DNA from 4 places in the Pseudoflavonifractor sp. genome. Region 3 is predicted to be linked to each of the others. Evidence: riboswitches for the same ligand, from Rfam matches in the RefSeq annotation. Region 3 holds a riboswitch; each other region holds the start of a gene.
The links. Region 3 has a riboswitch for cyclic di-GMP ahead of ACOX7T_RS04530 (VWA domain-containing protein). Riboswitches for the same ligand answer to the same signal wherever they lie in the genome.
Positions count from the first base shown of each region.

Region 1: another riboswitch for cyclic di-GMP. It lies ahead of ACOX7T_RS07435 (SpaA isopeptide-forming pilin-related protein); the one in region 3 lies ahead of ACOX7T_RS04530 (VWA domain-containing protein).
Region 2: another riboswitch for cyclic di-GMP. It lies ahead of ACOX7T_RS07575 (InlB B-repeat-containing protein); the one in region 3 lies ahead of ACOX7T_RS04530 (VWA domain-containing protein).
Region 4: another riboswitch for cyclic di-GMP. It lies ahead of ACOX7T_RS08345 (VWA domain-containing protein); the one in region 3 lies ahead of ACOX7T_RS04530 (VWA domain-containing protein).

Region 1 covers NZ_JBMNPX010000006.1:32,202-36,159, forward strand. The annotation lists gene ACOX7T_RS07435 (SpaA isopeptide-forming pilin-related protein) at 1-1,494, opposite strand, end outside; cyclic di-GMP riboswitch class I at 1,533-1,621, opposite strand; gene ACOX7T_RS07440 (S-layer homology domain-containing protein) at 1,933-3,903, shown strand.
Region 2 covers NZ_JBMNPX010000006.1:61,937-65,894, forward strand. The annotation lists gene ACOX7T_RS07570 (hypothetical protein) at 42-230, opposite strand; gene ACOX7T_RS07575 (InlB B-repeat-containing protein) at 599-2,764, opposite strand; cyclic di-GMP riboswitch class I at 2,807-2,898, opposite strand; gene ACOX7T_RS07580 (BTAD domain-containing putative transcriptional regulator) at 3,204-3,958, shown strand, end outside.
Region 3 covers NZ_JBMNPX010000003.1:109,030-112,987, forward strand. The annotation lists gene ACOX7T_RS04520 (hypothetical protein) at 240-731, shown strand; gene mnmA (tRNA 2-thiouridine(34) synthase MnmA) at 762-1,802, shown strand; cyclic di-GMP riboswitch class I at 2,102-2,184, shown strand; gene ACOX7T_RS04530 (VWA domain-containing protein) at 2,224-3,958, shown strand, end outside.
Region 4 covers NZ_JBMNPX010000007.1:86,374-90,331, forward strand. The annotation lists gene ACOX7T_RS08345 (VWA domain-containing protein) at 1-2,484, opposite strand, end outside; cyclic di-GMP riboswitch class I at 2,520-2,612, opposite strand; gene ACOX7T_RS08350 (DUF421 domain-containing protein) at 2,863-3,546, shown strand; gene ACOX7T_RS08355 (DUF4363 family protein) at 3,543-3,923, shown strand.

The sequences.
Region 1 (3,958 bases), on a different contig from region 3:
GGCCATCTTACAGAGGAAGCTGTTTTCATCCTCCGAAAGAGCGCCGCTCAGATAGCTGTTTGCCTGATTATAGAGTGCCGTGTCTGTTGTGTAATCACCGATGCCGCGGTTTCGAGTGAAACTTGTATTTTTGTTAGGATCGAGCTGCTCTACCTCCTCGCCAAAAGCGAAAGACCAGTAGTCCTGATAAAAGACATTGTAACTCCGGGCCGCAAGCTCGGGTTCAGGCCACTTGAGCTGGATGTCATAGGTACCGTCTCCATTGTCCTTCTGATAGACATAGGGGACCAACTCAGGATGTGCCGTCTTGAGAGAAGCAAGTTTTTCCTCAGTTACAGTAAAAATTCCATTTACGCCGGCAGTCGCCATCTGGTCAGGGGTAATCCCCTGGTCATCTACATATCTGGTCAATGCGTCATCGCCGGTATATCCCTTCTGCTCCAGATAATCGTAGATGTTAAAGAGCATATCTACTGTTACCTTGGCACTGCCCGATACACCAAACAGTCCACTATACATTGCTCTTGGAGAGAGACAGATTGCCGAAACAAACTGCTCAGGAATTAACTGTCCATCATAGCCAAGCACGTTGCTCTGAGTATAATCATGAGCATTTGCAGTGGCAAGAACAAAACTATCTTCCTTATACTGGTAGGTATGGCCCGACTCGTTCACAATTTTGATCTCAAAAATATTTGAATCACCGGGCAGAACGGGATAGCTGGAATACCCATAATCCGCCGCATAGGAGTTTAGGGTATCTAACATCATGTCGCTCAGGTCAAATACCACATTGCCAACTGCGCTGTCCTTAATCGTAATGACCAGTTCAAAGACTCCGTCCGCTTCATTAAATGATCCCTGATACTCAACCCCGGCGGAAGTGTCCTGGTAGTTAACTGTGCAGGTCTCCTCGGGGATTTCGGGGACCGCAGGCTCCTCGCCGCCCTCCTCCAGCGCGGCCAGCGCCTCTTCGGCGGCGGTCAGGACGGCATAGTTGGACACGTCGGCCTTCAGGCTTTCATCCAGCTCATCATAGGCAGTGCGGGCGACGGCAATGGTCTCAGCGTCCTCAAGCGTCACAGCCTCGGGCTCGGGCAGAGCGGCGATCAGGGCCTCCACGGTCTCCACCGCGCAGGGCTGACCTGCTACCTCCTCAACATAGCCGCAAGTAGCAGTATCATGGACATGGCCGCAGGGCTTACCCTCCTCGGCAGGCTGGTATGCGCAGTCCTCCGCATGGTCAACGACACCATCACCGTCGGTATCAGTGCACTCCATGTCGCAGGGGACTCCTTCTTTTGCTTCCACATAGCCGCAGGCGCCGTCATGGACATGGCCGCATTCGTGGCCCTCCACCGCCGCTACATAGCCGCAGGCGTCGCTGTGTACATGGTTTCCCTCCACCGCCATGGCAGCGGTGCCCATGGTGCCGAAGCAGAGGCTCAGAGCCATCAGAATTGCAACGGCGCGTTTCGTCTTCTTTGCCAGCATCTTTCATTCTCCTTTCAATGATGGGGCAAGATGAAATCTGCGGCAACCGGACGGGCATGGCGGCCTGTGCCGCTTTAGCCTCCTGGCTTTGCGTCCCGGCCTTTCGGCCGGTTTGCCCTTTCGTCACCGGCTTGAGCTCCCCTCCGTCACCAATTCCCTTTTTGTCCCTTGCAGGGACAAAAAAACACGGTACCGTGTTTTGCTCTTCCGATTGTGAGACTACTATACCATACGTCGGTTACATTTCGGTTACATATTGAAATTTCATTTCTTTTTTTCACACCAATATTTTTCGTTCTGACAGCGTGCCCTCCATCCTCTGTACTTGACATACATATATCATATATGTATAATTTTTACATATTCTTCGCTGCCAAGCGACATATCTCCCAAAAGCCCCTGCATATCAGAGATTAAGATACAAAGGAGCGATGGTGCATGAAACGAACCTTCTGCGCGTCCCTGCTGGCTCTGGCAGTCCTTCTCACCCTGATTCCTGCCGCCTCCGCCGCCAGCCTTGGCAACTTTGAGAAAGTAAATTCCTATACCTCCGGGCAGTTTACCGACGTGGCGGCAGGCGTATGGTATGAGGAGAGCGTCCGCACCACCTACGAGCTGGACCTGTTCAAGGGCAGCTCCGCCACCACTTTCAGTCCCGCGGGAAACATCAGCATTGCGGAGACCCTGGCTCTGGCCTGCCGCCTCCACAGCATCTACCATAACGGCACGGCCCTGTCTGGCCAGAGTTCCCCCTGGTACCAGGTCTATGTGGACTACGCCCTCTCCAACGGCATCATTCAGGCCGGACAGTACAGCCGGTACGACGCCATTGCCACCCGTGCTCAGTTCGCCTCCATCCTGGCCGCCTCCCTGGACAGCTCGGCTCTGAGCGCCATCAATTCCATCGCCTCCGGCGCCATCCCCGATGTTCCCGCTTCCGCCAGCTACGCCGACAGCGTCTACCTCCTTTATAATGCCGGTATCCTCACCGGCCGGGACGCCCAGGGCAGCTTCTCCCCCCAGGCCACCATCCAGCGCTGTGAGGCCGCCGCCATCGTGGCCCGCATGGCGGTGCCCAGCCTGCGCCAGACCTTTACCCTCAAGCCCTCCTCCGGCAGAGTGCTGGTGGCCCAGCCTCTGGAGCAGGATCCCCTGAACCAGGCCGTCACGGCGGACAGCGTGGTTATCCAGGACCTAGTGGAGTTCTGCAACGGCGGCCTGACCTATGACGACATCGGTCAGAGCGGTGTGTACAACGTGCGCAGCTTTGAGGGCACCGAGGCGGATAAGGCCATTGTGGACGCCTATGTGGACGCGCTCTGCAGCGGCGGGTACAATCTGACCCTGGTGGAGGAGTATGACAAGACCATGTCCTCCACCTTCTTCAGCTACGGCCTGAACTACACCGGTACCGGGAATGTCAGCTCCAAGACCACCGTGACCTACACGGAGACCGAAGCCACCATCAACATCTACGGCGTCATCAAGCGTGGCGACATGGACGTCCACGTGTGGATTCCCCAGCAGATGGAGCAGGTGGACCTGGGGCTGCGGTACGGCCAGGAGGCCGTCTCCGTCTCTGTGGCGGGCCCCTCCGCCATGGCCGGGCTCTACCGGAACGCCGACGGCAGCTTTGAGACCTCGGACGGCCGTCTGAAAACCACCCTGGGCCAGGCCTCCGTCCTGCGGGACGGTGCGGCATACAGCGCTGCCGCCTCCTTCCAGACCAACGAGGAGCTGAGCCGGGACGAGCTGTGGGTGGACAGCTTCTACCGCAACGAGTCCTTCTTCTTCTGCTCGCCCATGGACGCCCTGATGACCGGCGACGTGTACACCCGGAAGGACCTGACCCAGGAGGCCTCCTGGGTCAATAACAAGGTCTTTGCCTCCCTCAGCGAGTTTGGCGGCTACCGCTGGAACCTGTTCTTCGGCGCCGGGCACGACGGCGACTTCATCACCCCCCTGCTGGGCGAGCGCAACGAGTACAAGGACCTGACCGTCCGTGTCATGTACTGGAACAAGGACGTGGAGGCTGTCTACTATATCTACGCCGAGTTTGACAGCAGCCCCTACACTCTGGAGGCTCTGGTGGCGGTGGAGCTGGGCGCCACCGCCGAGACGGCGGACGGCGTCTACACCCTCTCCCCCGGCGGCACGGTAAATATTACCTGCCCTACCGAGTTCGGCACCAACTACCAGCTCTTCTCCTGGGAGGCGGTGGAGGGGGCCGGGAACGTGACCCTGACCGGTGCCAATTCCCAGACCTGCACCATCCGGGCCGGCCAGTCCGGCACCGCCCTGGTGCGGGTGACCTATACCTACGGCGTGGACGAGCCGGACGTGCTCACCGGAATCCCGAGAAATGTGGAAAAGCAGCGAACCTACACCTACCGTATCGAAATTCAGTAACTCCCGGACACCGCCTTCAGACACAAAAACACCCGCTGCCATAAGGCAGCGGGTG
Region 2 (3,958 bases), on a different contig from region 3:
GAGGCCGCGCCTCAGTTCAATATAATAGGTGTCCTGTGCCGTTACCCGTCCTGCTGGTCATCGCCGCTCTCGCCTGTGCTCAATACGCTGTCAATCAGCTTAATCAGCTCCAGCGCGCTGCGGAAGGTCTCCTGCTTACGGCCGTCGGTCCAGGCAACGGTACCCTGCCATGTAGCGTTCTGTGTATTGCGGATCTGCACCAGAAAGGTCTCTCCGCCATGTGGTTTCATCGCATACACGCTCCTTCTCATTGCCCTTTTCCGGTTGTTGTTTTCATTATACACACTTGCGGTTACATTTCGGTCACATTTTAAAAAAACAGTTTTTCTCGGCCCATATTTTTTATGCCCGTTTGCCGCTTTCTCTTTTGGAAGGACAATGTGGACATTTATTGTCCTTTTATTTACAGTGGGCCTGTCCCGCTTCTCTTTTATGTCAACGGCTCTGCCCCTTATGAGACTTACGGCATAGTGAGAAAACACGGCCGCTGTATGTGCCGGTGTAATGTGACAGACTTGAGAAAAAATACAGCAGGCGGCAGCCTTCTCAGACTGCCGCCTGCGCTGTGTGTGACGGGGCTATTTTATTCTCTTGCCGCTCAGGCCTTCCGGCTCTTGCGGAAGAGGAGCAGGGCCAGGCCGGCCGCCGCCACGGAGGCGGTCAGAGCCAGGGCTCCCAGAGCCAGACGGGCAGCGGAGGTCTGCGCCAGAGTACCGGTCTGGGGCAGGCTGCCAGTGGGCGTACCGGAGTCGGGGATATCGGTCTCGCCGCCGTTGTCGCCAGTATCGGGCAGGTCGGTGGTGGGAGTCTGGCCGTCACCGATGTCGGTCTCGCCGCCGTCGCCCTCACCGGGGACGTCGGGCAGGTCGGTAGTGGGGGTGTCGCCGTCATCGATGTCGGTCTCGTCGGCCATATAGTACACGTTGACGGTCTTGTTGCCGTTCAGGATGCCGCTGACGGCGTCGCCCTCGGTGGCGTCGTAGGTGTAGCCCTCAATGGCAATGGCGTCGTACTCACTCACGTCATAGCGGCTGCCCTGAATGTGGCTGGGGCTGACATAGCTCTCGGCAATCTTGCTGCCGTCGGCCCGGTCCAGATAGTTCACGGTGACGCGATAGTAGTCATAGCTGGGGCCGGGGTTGCTGCCGGGGTCGGTATAGGTCCAAGTGCCCGTCAGGGTCACGCCGCCCTCGGGCATGGCGAACTTGCCGTCATCGGTGATGGTAATACCAGAGGGCTCTGTTACAGTCCAGCCGGAGAAAGTGTAGTTGGCGGGGATGGTGGGCTCAGCGGAGACGGTTACCGTGTCGCCCTTGGCATACTTGTTGTTGTCCACAGGAGCGGTATAGCCGCTGGGCACGCTGCCCTCGTACTTATAGGTCACGGTGTAGGTGCCGGGCTCAGGCTCGGTACCGGTGTAGGTCCAGGTGCCGGTCAGGGTCACGTTACCCTCGGGCATGGTGAACTTGCCATCGGTGATGCTAATACCAGAAGGCTCTGTTACAGTCCAGCCGGAGAAGCTGTAATCCAAAGGCTCATGGCTGGGCTCGGTGGAGACCGTTACCTCGGCATCCTTGGCATACTCGTTGCCGTCCACAGGGGCGGTGTAGCTGTCGGGCACGTCGCCCTCGTACTTATAGGTCACGGTGTAGGTGCTGGGCTCAGGGTCGGTGTCCTCCGGCTCCCACTGGGCGTACAGGTTCACGTCTTCGGTCATGTTGATGGTAGCATTGGCCGCATAAGGGGTTCCCTTGCCGTCAGCCTGGGTATTCCAGCCGGTAAAATCATAACCCTCACGGGTGGGACCGGCCTTGACGGTAGCCACTGTGCCGTAAGCAAACAGGTGGGACTCAGGCGCAGTTTCTGTCCCGTCGTTCATGTAATAGGTCAGAGTACGGAACTGCTCATCAGTGCCCTTGGTATAGACAACGCCGTCCACATGCCAGCCGGGGCAGCCGCTGGATACATCATCCGCCTTTTCCTTAACTACATACCAGACAATGCCCTGGGTATTCGGGTCAAAACTATCCAGTGCTGCGGCAATGGCGTCAGCGGAGGGCGCTTTCTTGATGTGAGCTGCCACCGAAGCAAAGGCCTCACTGAGCTTCTCGCCATTAATCGTGCCGTCATCAGCAATCACGCCGCTGTACTCCGTCCAGGCGGCGGTGCCGTCCACTTTACCTTTCAGTGCAACAGTGCTGTCGTGAGCGGGCGTATAATTGCCGGAGTCATAATCAGTGCTGCCAGTCTCAACAGGGATCACACCGTCGGTACGGATAAAGAACCAGGCGTCGTCATAGGTCTCAGCGGCAGAACTGCTCAGTCCCAACTCATAGAAAGCTGTTTTCAGTATCTCGTTGTAATAAACAGCCTTGAGATCCTCGTTCCCAAAGGTAAGCACCTGGCTCGTCTCTCCATTATTTAGTGTTAGAGACAGCATCGTAATATTTCGCGCAGCTTTTTCTTCCAGCTCCCATGCCAAAATACTGCACATATAGGTGTCCTGACCGGGTAATTTCTCTATTTCTTTCTCAGCTCCTCCATTAAAAAAGAGCTTAATTTCAGAAAGATCATCGCGGGTATAGCCAGTGCCCTCAATCATTTCATCTAATGCAGCCCCTGTGATGTGGTATTCAAAAGCAAAATTCCCATCGTACTCACCATTGGGCAGCTCGATAGCCAGCGCGCTGATAGACAGGGCGCTCACCACCATGCAGAACACCATGAGAAGGGCCAGTGCCTTCTTGCTCATTCTTGCCAACATGCTCATTCTCCTTCCTCGCGTTCACGCGGGCAGCTATAAGTATGCGGCAACCGGACGGGCATGGCGGCGGTTCCCTCCGCTTTAGCCTCCTGGCTTTGCGTCCCGGTCTTTCGGCCGGTTTGCCTTTTTCTGTCCGGATGCAGCCGTTTTCCTCCCTCTCAGCTGTTAAAAGAAGAACGTTCCGTCCGGCGTTGTCTACACTCTATCACGGTACGGTTACATTTTAGGTTATATTTTGAAAAAATATTTTTTTCCCATTTCCCTTTCTTTTGGACAAGCGGCTCTTTTTTTACGAAAAATCCCTGATAAAATGGAAAAAAGACTCTTCCAGCCTTTTCAATCCTGTGCTATAATAGGAATAACCATGAGTTTGGCTGTTTTTCTTTTTCGCGGAGAATACCGATGAAAGCAGGTGCCTGTCATGAGTGATTCCGCCGGTATGAAAAACGTTAAAATTACCATGCTGGGCCGGTTTTCCATTACTGTGGACGGACATATACTGACTGATGAGGCCAACCGTTCCCAAAAGCTCTGGAACGTACTCTCTTATCTGTTAATCCACAGGGACCGGAACGTCCCCCAGAGCGAGTTCATTGAACAGTTCTGGCCCGGAGAGAACAGCGCCAACCCGGTTAACGCCCTCAAAACCCTGCTCTACCGGGTGCGGGCCATGCTGGAGCCCCTGTTCGGCTCGGAGGTGGAGCCCATCCTCTCCCGCCGCGGCTCCTATTCCTGGAACCCCGACATCCCCTGCACACTGGATGTCGACGAGTTCGAGGCCCTGTGCCACAAGGCCACCGACGGCCGCCTGTCCGATGAGAGCCGCCTGGCCCTCTACCGCCAGGCTGAGCAGCTCTATCTGGGCGACTTCCTGCCCAAGCTGGACGGCTCCCTGTGGACCATCCCCTACACGGTGGAATACCACAACCTCTACCTCCAGATGATCAAGGACTATGCCGCCCTGCTGGAAAAGAAGGAGCTCTTTGAGGAGATGAACCTGGTGTGTACCCGCGCCAGTCAGCTGGACTCCCTGGATGAGACGCTGCATATCCTCATCGTTCGCTCCCTGCTCCGCCAGGGCAACGACTCGGCCGCCCTGGCCCACTATGAGTCGGCCACCGACCTGCTCTACCGCAACCTGGGCGTGCGCCCCTCCCAGGAGCTGCGTGAGCTGTACAACGAGATCATGAGCGT
Region 3 (3,958 bases):
GCCCAAAGGGCAAAACCTTGGCGCAGGGGCGATTCACTCGCCCCGAGTAAATGAATTCAGGGGGTCCCCGGGAAACCTGTTTCCCGGGGGTGTCAGCCCGGCGGATATTGCGGCTTTAATGATTGCCCTGGAACGTGGCTGAGGAAAAACACTGCTGTCCTCCTTAAAAAATCGTCACGATTTCTTCACAGATTATCCACATTTTCAGGGTAAACTGTGGAAAAAGGAGGCGAACTGCCGTGATGAATGAGGATAGCATGGAAAAGGAGGTCCGCCGGGGTGTGCGGTTCAACAAAATCGCCCTGGCGGTGTTGGCTGTGCTGGCGGTCGTGGGCGTGTGGGCCCTGCTGAGCTGGTTCAGCCGTCCCCTGGACGACAGTATCACCCCCGACGGCCTGGCTGAAAACCTGACCGACGGCGCGCTGGGCAAGACCGGCGGCGTATATTATGTGCTAGATGATGGCAGCGCTCTGGTGGACGCCCTGGAGCTGTCCGGCTGGACCGTCACCCAGACCGAGGCGGAAGGTGAGCCTCTGGTGGTGTTCCGCCTGTGGGAGGACTGCGAGCTGGCCCTGTACGAGGGCGGCCTGGCCTACGCCTGGAACGGCTACGCCTCGTCGGACACCACGGGGGCCGTGTGGTATACCATCCCCGAGGACACCGCTCAGACGGTGGCCTCCCTGCTCAGGACCGACGGACAGATAGAGACAAGCCCCAGTATCCGGTTCTGATTTTATTTTTATAAATAAAGGAGCAAGCACGTGACAACAAAGCCAAAGGTAGTGCTGGGCCTGTCGGGCGGCGTGGATTCCGCCGTGGCGGCACAGCTGCTGAGCCGGGACTACGAGGTCCACGGCCTGTATCTGGACATTGGCCTGGGGGGCACGGGGCAGGCGGATGCCGCCGCCGTGGCAGACCGGCTGGGTATTCCCTTCCACACCGCGGACATCCGGGACGCGCTGGAGAAGCAGGTGTGCGGCCCCTTTGCCGCCGACTATCTGGCGGGACGCACCCCCCTGCCCTGCGCCCGGTGCAATCCCACGGTGAAATTTCCCGCCCTGCTGGCCCTGGCGGAGGAGATTGGCGCGGAGAAGGTGGCCACCGGCCACTATGCCCGCACCGCCCTTGCCCCCGATGGCAGGGTGCTGCTGCGCAAGGGCCTGACCGCCAACGACCAGTCCTATATGCTGGCCCGTCTGCCCCAAAACATATTACAAAAGGTAATTTTCCCCCTTGGCGATTACGAAAAGCCAACTGTTCGGGCCATGGCGGGCCAGGCAGAGCTGCCGGTGGCGGATAAGCCGGACTCCATGGAGATCTGCTTCATCCCCGACGGGGACTACGCCGCCTGGCTGGAGCACCGGGGCACGGTGCCCCCTGCCGGTGACTTTGTGGACAGGGACGGCAAGGTACTGGGCCGCCACGGAGGCATCCACCGGTATACCCTGGGCCAGGGCCGTGGGCTGGGGGTGTCCGGCCCCCACAAGTACTATGTGACGGAGATTGACCCGGCCCATGACCGGGTGGTGCTGTCTGACGGCAGCGACCTGATGGCCGGGCGGGTGTACTGCGCCGACATGAACTGGCTCGCTGTGGACGGTCTGCCGGAGCCTCTGGAGGTGACGGTACGGCTGCGCCACTCCAAAACGGAGCTGCCCGCCCTGGCCGTGGCCGACGGTGCTGGCGTGGTGCTGGAGATGCAGTCCCCTGCCCGTGCCCCTACGCCGGGACAGCTGGCCGTGCTCTATCAGGGGGATATTGTGGCGGCCAGCGGCTGGATCACCGGCGCGGAGCGGGTGTAAAAGCCTGACAACATCTGAATTTGACACGATTTTCGCCCGCCGGGGGTTCCCGGCGGGCGAAATATTTTTTTGAAGAAAAAATGAGATGTGACCAAAATGTAACCAACGTGTGATATGGTAGAAAATGAAAACAGGGATGCCTGTTTTTTCTTCGACGCAGTTGGACAAAACATTTTATAAACAGAGAGCCGGCTAAATGGGCTGGGAGAAAGACGTAAAAAAGGGCTGGACTGAAATGAAACGGCACCTTGGAAGGGAGAGATGCAGGTACCCGGCGGGGGTACAGTAAAGCGAGGAATACATGAAAACGGCAAACCGCCGGAAACGGCGGGACGCAAAGCCAGGGGCCTAAAGTGAGAACCAGGGCAGCCCAGCCGCCATTTATTCCGATTTCCATAAAGATTTGAAAGGAGAACGGAACATGGCAAAGACAAAGTTGAAGAGAATATTTGCAATGCTGCTGGCTGCGAGCATGACCATCAGCATGGTTACCGCGGGGGTTGCCGCTGCGGGAGATGAGCCCGAGACCGGCGCTGTGGAGCTGGAATCCGTGGCGCTGCCTGAGAGCCCGACAGTAGACTATGGCACAGAGCTGGAGGATGTTCTGGCGAAGCTGCCCACTACGCTGACCGGGACGGTGGTTGAGGAGTCTACCGAGACTGAGGAGCCCACCGAGACCGAGGCGCCCGTTGAGACCGAGGCGCCCGTCGAGACTGAGGCACCCGCCGAGACCGAGGCGCCTGTCGAGACCGAGGCGCCCGTCGAGACTGAGGCACCCGCCGAGACCGAGGCGCCTGTCGAGACCGAGGCTCCCGTTGAGGTTGAGACGCTCAGCAACACAGTGGAGCTCACCTCCGAGCCTGTGACTGAGGATGTCCCTGTCACCTGGTCCTGTACCGCTGAGGGAGGCTATAATGGCTGGATTGCCGGTGCGTATACCTTTACCGCGGCCCTGGGTGAGGGCTACACCTATGCCGGCAATCTCTCTGTGACAGTGACGGTTGCCGACCAGGCCCAGGCGGTGGCTCAGATTGGGGATACCACCTATGCCACCCTGGACGCGGCCGTGGCGGCGGCGGAAGAGGGCGCCACCATTGAACTGCTGGCCAACTGCAAGCTGGACACCGGCTTCAACAAGACCCTGACCTTTACCGGAGGTTACAAGATCCGCATTGACAAGCAGCTCACCAGCAATGGCGAGGGCTGGATGTGCTTTGGACTGGGCGATCCCACCCGGGTTCTGACCTTTGACGGCGTGGAAGTGGAGTGGATTTCCGACGGCACTTCCCCCTGGCTGATGCTGTCCCTGAGCGGTACGCTCAATGTCACCAATGGAGCCAGTCTGACCTTCGTGTTTGACAGCCGGACTACCAACACCAGAAATGCCATTTACATGAATGCGGGCGCTGTGCTCAATGTAACCAATGGATCCACCTTCCAGATTCTTGGTGTAGGTACGCAGGGAACCGCCGGCCAGGGCATCCAGCTGGATAAGACTGCTCAGTCCAGCATCAATGTGACCGGCAACAGCACCTTCCTGATTGACGGCACCAACCGGGGCTACGTGAACAGCCCCAGCATCCGTGTGGAGGATTCCACCTTCACGGTGCAGAACTGCACCTCCAACGCCTCCAACGGCGGCAGCTTTACCGCGGTCAACTCCACCATTACCTATCAGAACAATGCGGGCCACGGCCTGTCCGCCGGTAATGTAACAATTCAGAACTCTACGGTTAACTGCAATGACAACGGACTTTTCGGCCTTACGTATTCCGGAAATATGACAGTAGACGGTACTTCCGTCATTAATGCCAACGGGAATGCCGCCAAGGGCGGCGGTGCCGGTATACGCGCAAGCAGCGCAAGCGGCGTCTCTCTGGTAAAGAGTGGTGCGGAAATTTACATTCTCAATAATCAGCACAATGGATTGGAGAATTACGGCAAGTTTACCTTTGAAAACGGCGTCACTCTCCGCATCAACAACAACGACGAGCGCACCACCAATGGCGGCGGTATTTTCAACGGCGCTGCCGGCGTGCTGATTCTGCCCGACGATACTCAGATTATGAACAACCATGCGGCCCAGACCGGCGGCGGTATCTGCAATGCCGGAAGCGTAACGATTCCCGACACCGTGCTGCTGTACAACAACCATG
Region 4 (3,958 bases), on a different contig from region 3:
ATACAGATCGCCAACCTCACCCGTCCAATCCAGGAAGAGATTGGAAACCGTGTGTACCGCTGCTTGATCCGGATAATAGTCATAGGCACCGACTGTAATTAAATGCACACCATCCGCCGCAGCCTCCACCATCTCCTGAGAGGCATTATAGGTGCCCTGCTCCATGTTGGTGAAGGGATAGACCTCCTTGTTGCTCCAGTCCGAGGTGCTGTAAATGTATGCGTCGCCCATTCCGTCCTCTTTTGTGCCCTTTGTGCATACAGTAGCGGACTTGTTAAAGGCCTCCACCTGCGTTCCGTACTGCTCCCGGAAAGCAGCAAAGCTTCCAGACGCTATGCTGTACATCCCAGTCAGATTATTATTATACATATGGGAGTCTTCCTGGGCAGTGCTGTCGAAGAACCGTCCACTTTTATACGGCTTCGTCACAGAAGCGCCATCTTCATCCAGCCAGTAGAAGGCACCGCCGTCTGTCAGCAGAATGAGATACTTCTCTGCGTCATCACGCCCGGAAGCCAGCATCTCTCTGCCAGCCCGTACACCGGCCTGAATATTGGTTCCAGAACTAGCAAAGATGAAACCGGGGAGGTTAAATTCCTCCAATGTTTTCAGCGGAACTGTGTCGCTTGCTGTATTTCCAAAAGTGACCAGTCCCACACAAATATCAAGATTTTCCTTTTGCTTCAACTGTTCCAAAACGCTTTTTATATTATTCTTATATGTATTCCACCGACCGAATGATGTACCATCCGCAACAAATACCACATCCATCTTGGGAGCGTAGCCTGCCGCAGGCAGGGACAGGGTAATCTGGGATTCATAACTGGAGTTCAGGTTGGTGGCCGTCTTGGACTTGGAGACCTCCCAGTCAGGAGCGGGAGGATCGGGATCAGGATTTCCACCCTCATCCTCTATGGTATAGGTCAGCTGGGGCACAGGGAAAGCCACGGTGCCGCTGCCGCCTTCCGTAGAGGTGTAGTTCAGAACAGCGCTCTCATTGGTGGGCACAGTATAGTCGCCCGGCTCCTCGGCCTTATTGACCAGCGTCAGGCCGTAGGAGAGCTTCACGCCCGCGGCACTCTCCACGGGGACGTTGATGGTCCACACCAGCTGTTCCTTCTCCGTATCAGTGGCAGGCTTGTACTCCACAGTGTAGGGATAGACGCCCTGCTTATCGGCTGTGCCGAAGTTGATCAGGTTCTCATTCTCCGCATCTGCCGTTCCGGTCAGCTCAGTGCCGCCCACGGTCAGCTTAACAGTGTCCAGACCGCTCAGGTCAAAATCGTCCCCAATGATATCGGTCACAGAGCCGCTCTGGATGGTATACAGAATCGCGTCCTTAATCCCGGAAAAAATCTCTTTCGCATTGGCATTAGAGATGCTGCCCTCACCGGAATTGGTGCTCTGGGACTGGCAGTAGTTCATCAGCTCTTGGCCCCAGGGGTAGTTCTCCCAGTTGGAGGTATTGTCCGCGCCGTTGCCGTCCAGTTCGGGCACGGCATAGGCAAAGCTCTTGTCAAACTGAGCGGCCAGCGTGGTATAACCAGTGGCGGCATAGTACAGGGCAAACTCCGGACCACAGGCGTAGGTATCCTCAGCCACAGCCTGTTGTTCCTCCCAACCCTGATAGATGTAGGTAGTGACATAGGAGGTCTTATCGTAGGATCCGTCCGCACCATATGCCTTTACATATCCGTCCTGTCTGGTGGCCTCCATTCTGGACGCCACATCCGTCAGAAAAGCGCTAAAGCTCCCGTAGAGGCTTTCCACCGTCGTGCGGGCGCTGTTATCTGTATGAGGATACAGGTCCACAGGGTGAAGCATCGTCCAGGTGTCCGGTCCGGTCTGGATGCTGCCCTCTACTGCGTCCCCCTTGGCATTGAGTCCGGCAACCGCCACACAGTAGGTCTGACCGTCCTCGTCCCAGACATAGGTGATACCGTCGCTGAGGGTGACCAGATACGTGGTGTCATACTCCGCAGGAAGGGTAGTCAGCTCAGACTGGGCTTTCTGGATACCGGCGGTCATATTGGTGCCGCTGGTGGTTGCAGCGTTGACAAAGTTGGCCTTGGTGTCCTCCAAGTCTGCGTCATTCTGAATGTCCTTCCATCCGGTTGCCGTCGCCGTGCCGGAGAAGATCACCACATTATAGAGAATGTTGGTATTGGTTTTGGTCTTCAGTTCGTCCAGCATGGCGGCAGCCTCGTCCCGCATGCCCTGGCTGGTGGATTTATCCAGCAGGAACATGACTGCCACATTTTCCTTCTCCTCTGTCGCGCCCACAGACAGGGAGACGGTCGTCTTGTCGTTTTCATCCAGCGGTGTGGCGGTCTTGTCCACCGTGACCCCTTGCTCCGTCACCGGACCCGGGTTTCCGCCGGAGGACTCTGTGCCGTTTGCCAGAGCGGCAGTGCCCAGCAATCCCAGCACCAGGCTCAGCGTCAGCAGCATCGCCACCAATTTCTTACACTTCTTTGCCAACATGTTTCAATTCCCCTTTCAATCCTTGAGGTTGAAAATGCGGCAGTCGGACGGGCATGGCGGACAGGGCGCGCCGCTTTAGCCTCCTGACTTTGCGTCCCGGTCTTTCGGCCGGTTTGCCCTTTCGTTACCGGAAGAATTCCTTCATTTTCAGTACCTTTTCGTCCCTTTCAGGAACAAAAAACACGGTACCTTACTTTTCTCTTCCGTCTGTGAACCCACTATACCATACAAGAGTTACATTTTGGTCACATTTTAAAAAAAGTTTTGGAAATTTTTTCTTTTATTTTCTTATTTTTCGTTACCGTTTCTTTTCCCTGCATATTATGCCGCCGGGCGGTGATACTGACTTTAATCGAGCTGTCTTTGGGAGGTTTTCTCATGGTCATTGCCTTTCTGCGCACCATCATTCTCTATCTGCTGATTATCGCCGGAGTGCGGCTGATGGGCAAACGGCAGGTGGGTGAACTGGAGCCATCAGAGCTGGTGCTGGCCCTTATCATCGCAGACCTGGCCGCTGTACCCATGCAGGACTTCGGTATCCCTCTTCTCTCCGGTATTATCCCTATTCTGACGCTGCTGTGTATTACTATGATCATCTCAGTGCTCACCATGCGCAGTGTGCGTTTTCGGGCCATCATCTGTGGAAGGCCCAGCATCATTGTGGAGGACGGAAAAATTCTGCAAAAGGAAATGAAAAAGAACCGCTTCACTGTGGATGAATTGATGGAAGAACTGCGAATGAAGGGTGTCTCCGACATCAATACGGTTAAATACGCCATTCTGGAGACAAACGGGCAAATTTCCGTTCTGCCCCGGGCCGGTGAGCTGCCTGTAACAGCCAGTCAAATGGGCATACAGACAGCGGAGCCAGGGCTGCCGCTGGTCATCATCAATGACGGACGGATTCTGGACCACAATCTCCGTGCCAGAGGGCTTAACCGCACCTGGTTGGATCGGCAGCTGGCTGCCCACAAGATAACCTCCGCCGGAGATGTATTTCTGCTCACTGTGGACGGGCAGAATCAAATCTATCTGGCGGCAAAGGATGTGACTGCCAAATGAAACGGCTTTGGATTGCATGTGGTATTCTGGCCGCCCTTTTCGCCGCCACGCTGTACAATGCCGGTTATCTGGACCGTCTCACCGCTTCCCTCGCCGACCAGCTCACCCAGGCGGAGGCCTGGGCCGAGGCCGGCAACTGGGATGAGGCTGCCCGGCTCACGGAAGAAGCCTTCCGGGACTGGGAATCCCACACGCTGTACCTTCATGTGCTCCTCCGGCATGCGGATACCGATGATATCAACAGCGGATTTCAGGAGGTAGGGGAATTTATCACCTGCGAGGAGAGCGGTGAGTACTCCGCTGCAAATGCCCGCCTTATCACCCAAATCAGACTTCTCTATGAGGCAGAGCAGCTCTCGCTGAAAAACATTCTCTAGCATGATATGTATCATATAATCAGAGGCCGGTATCC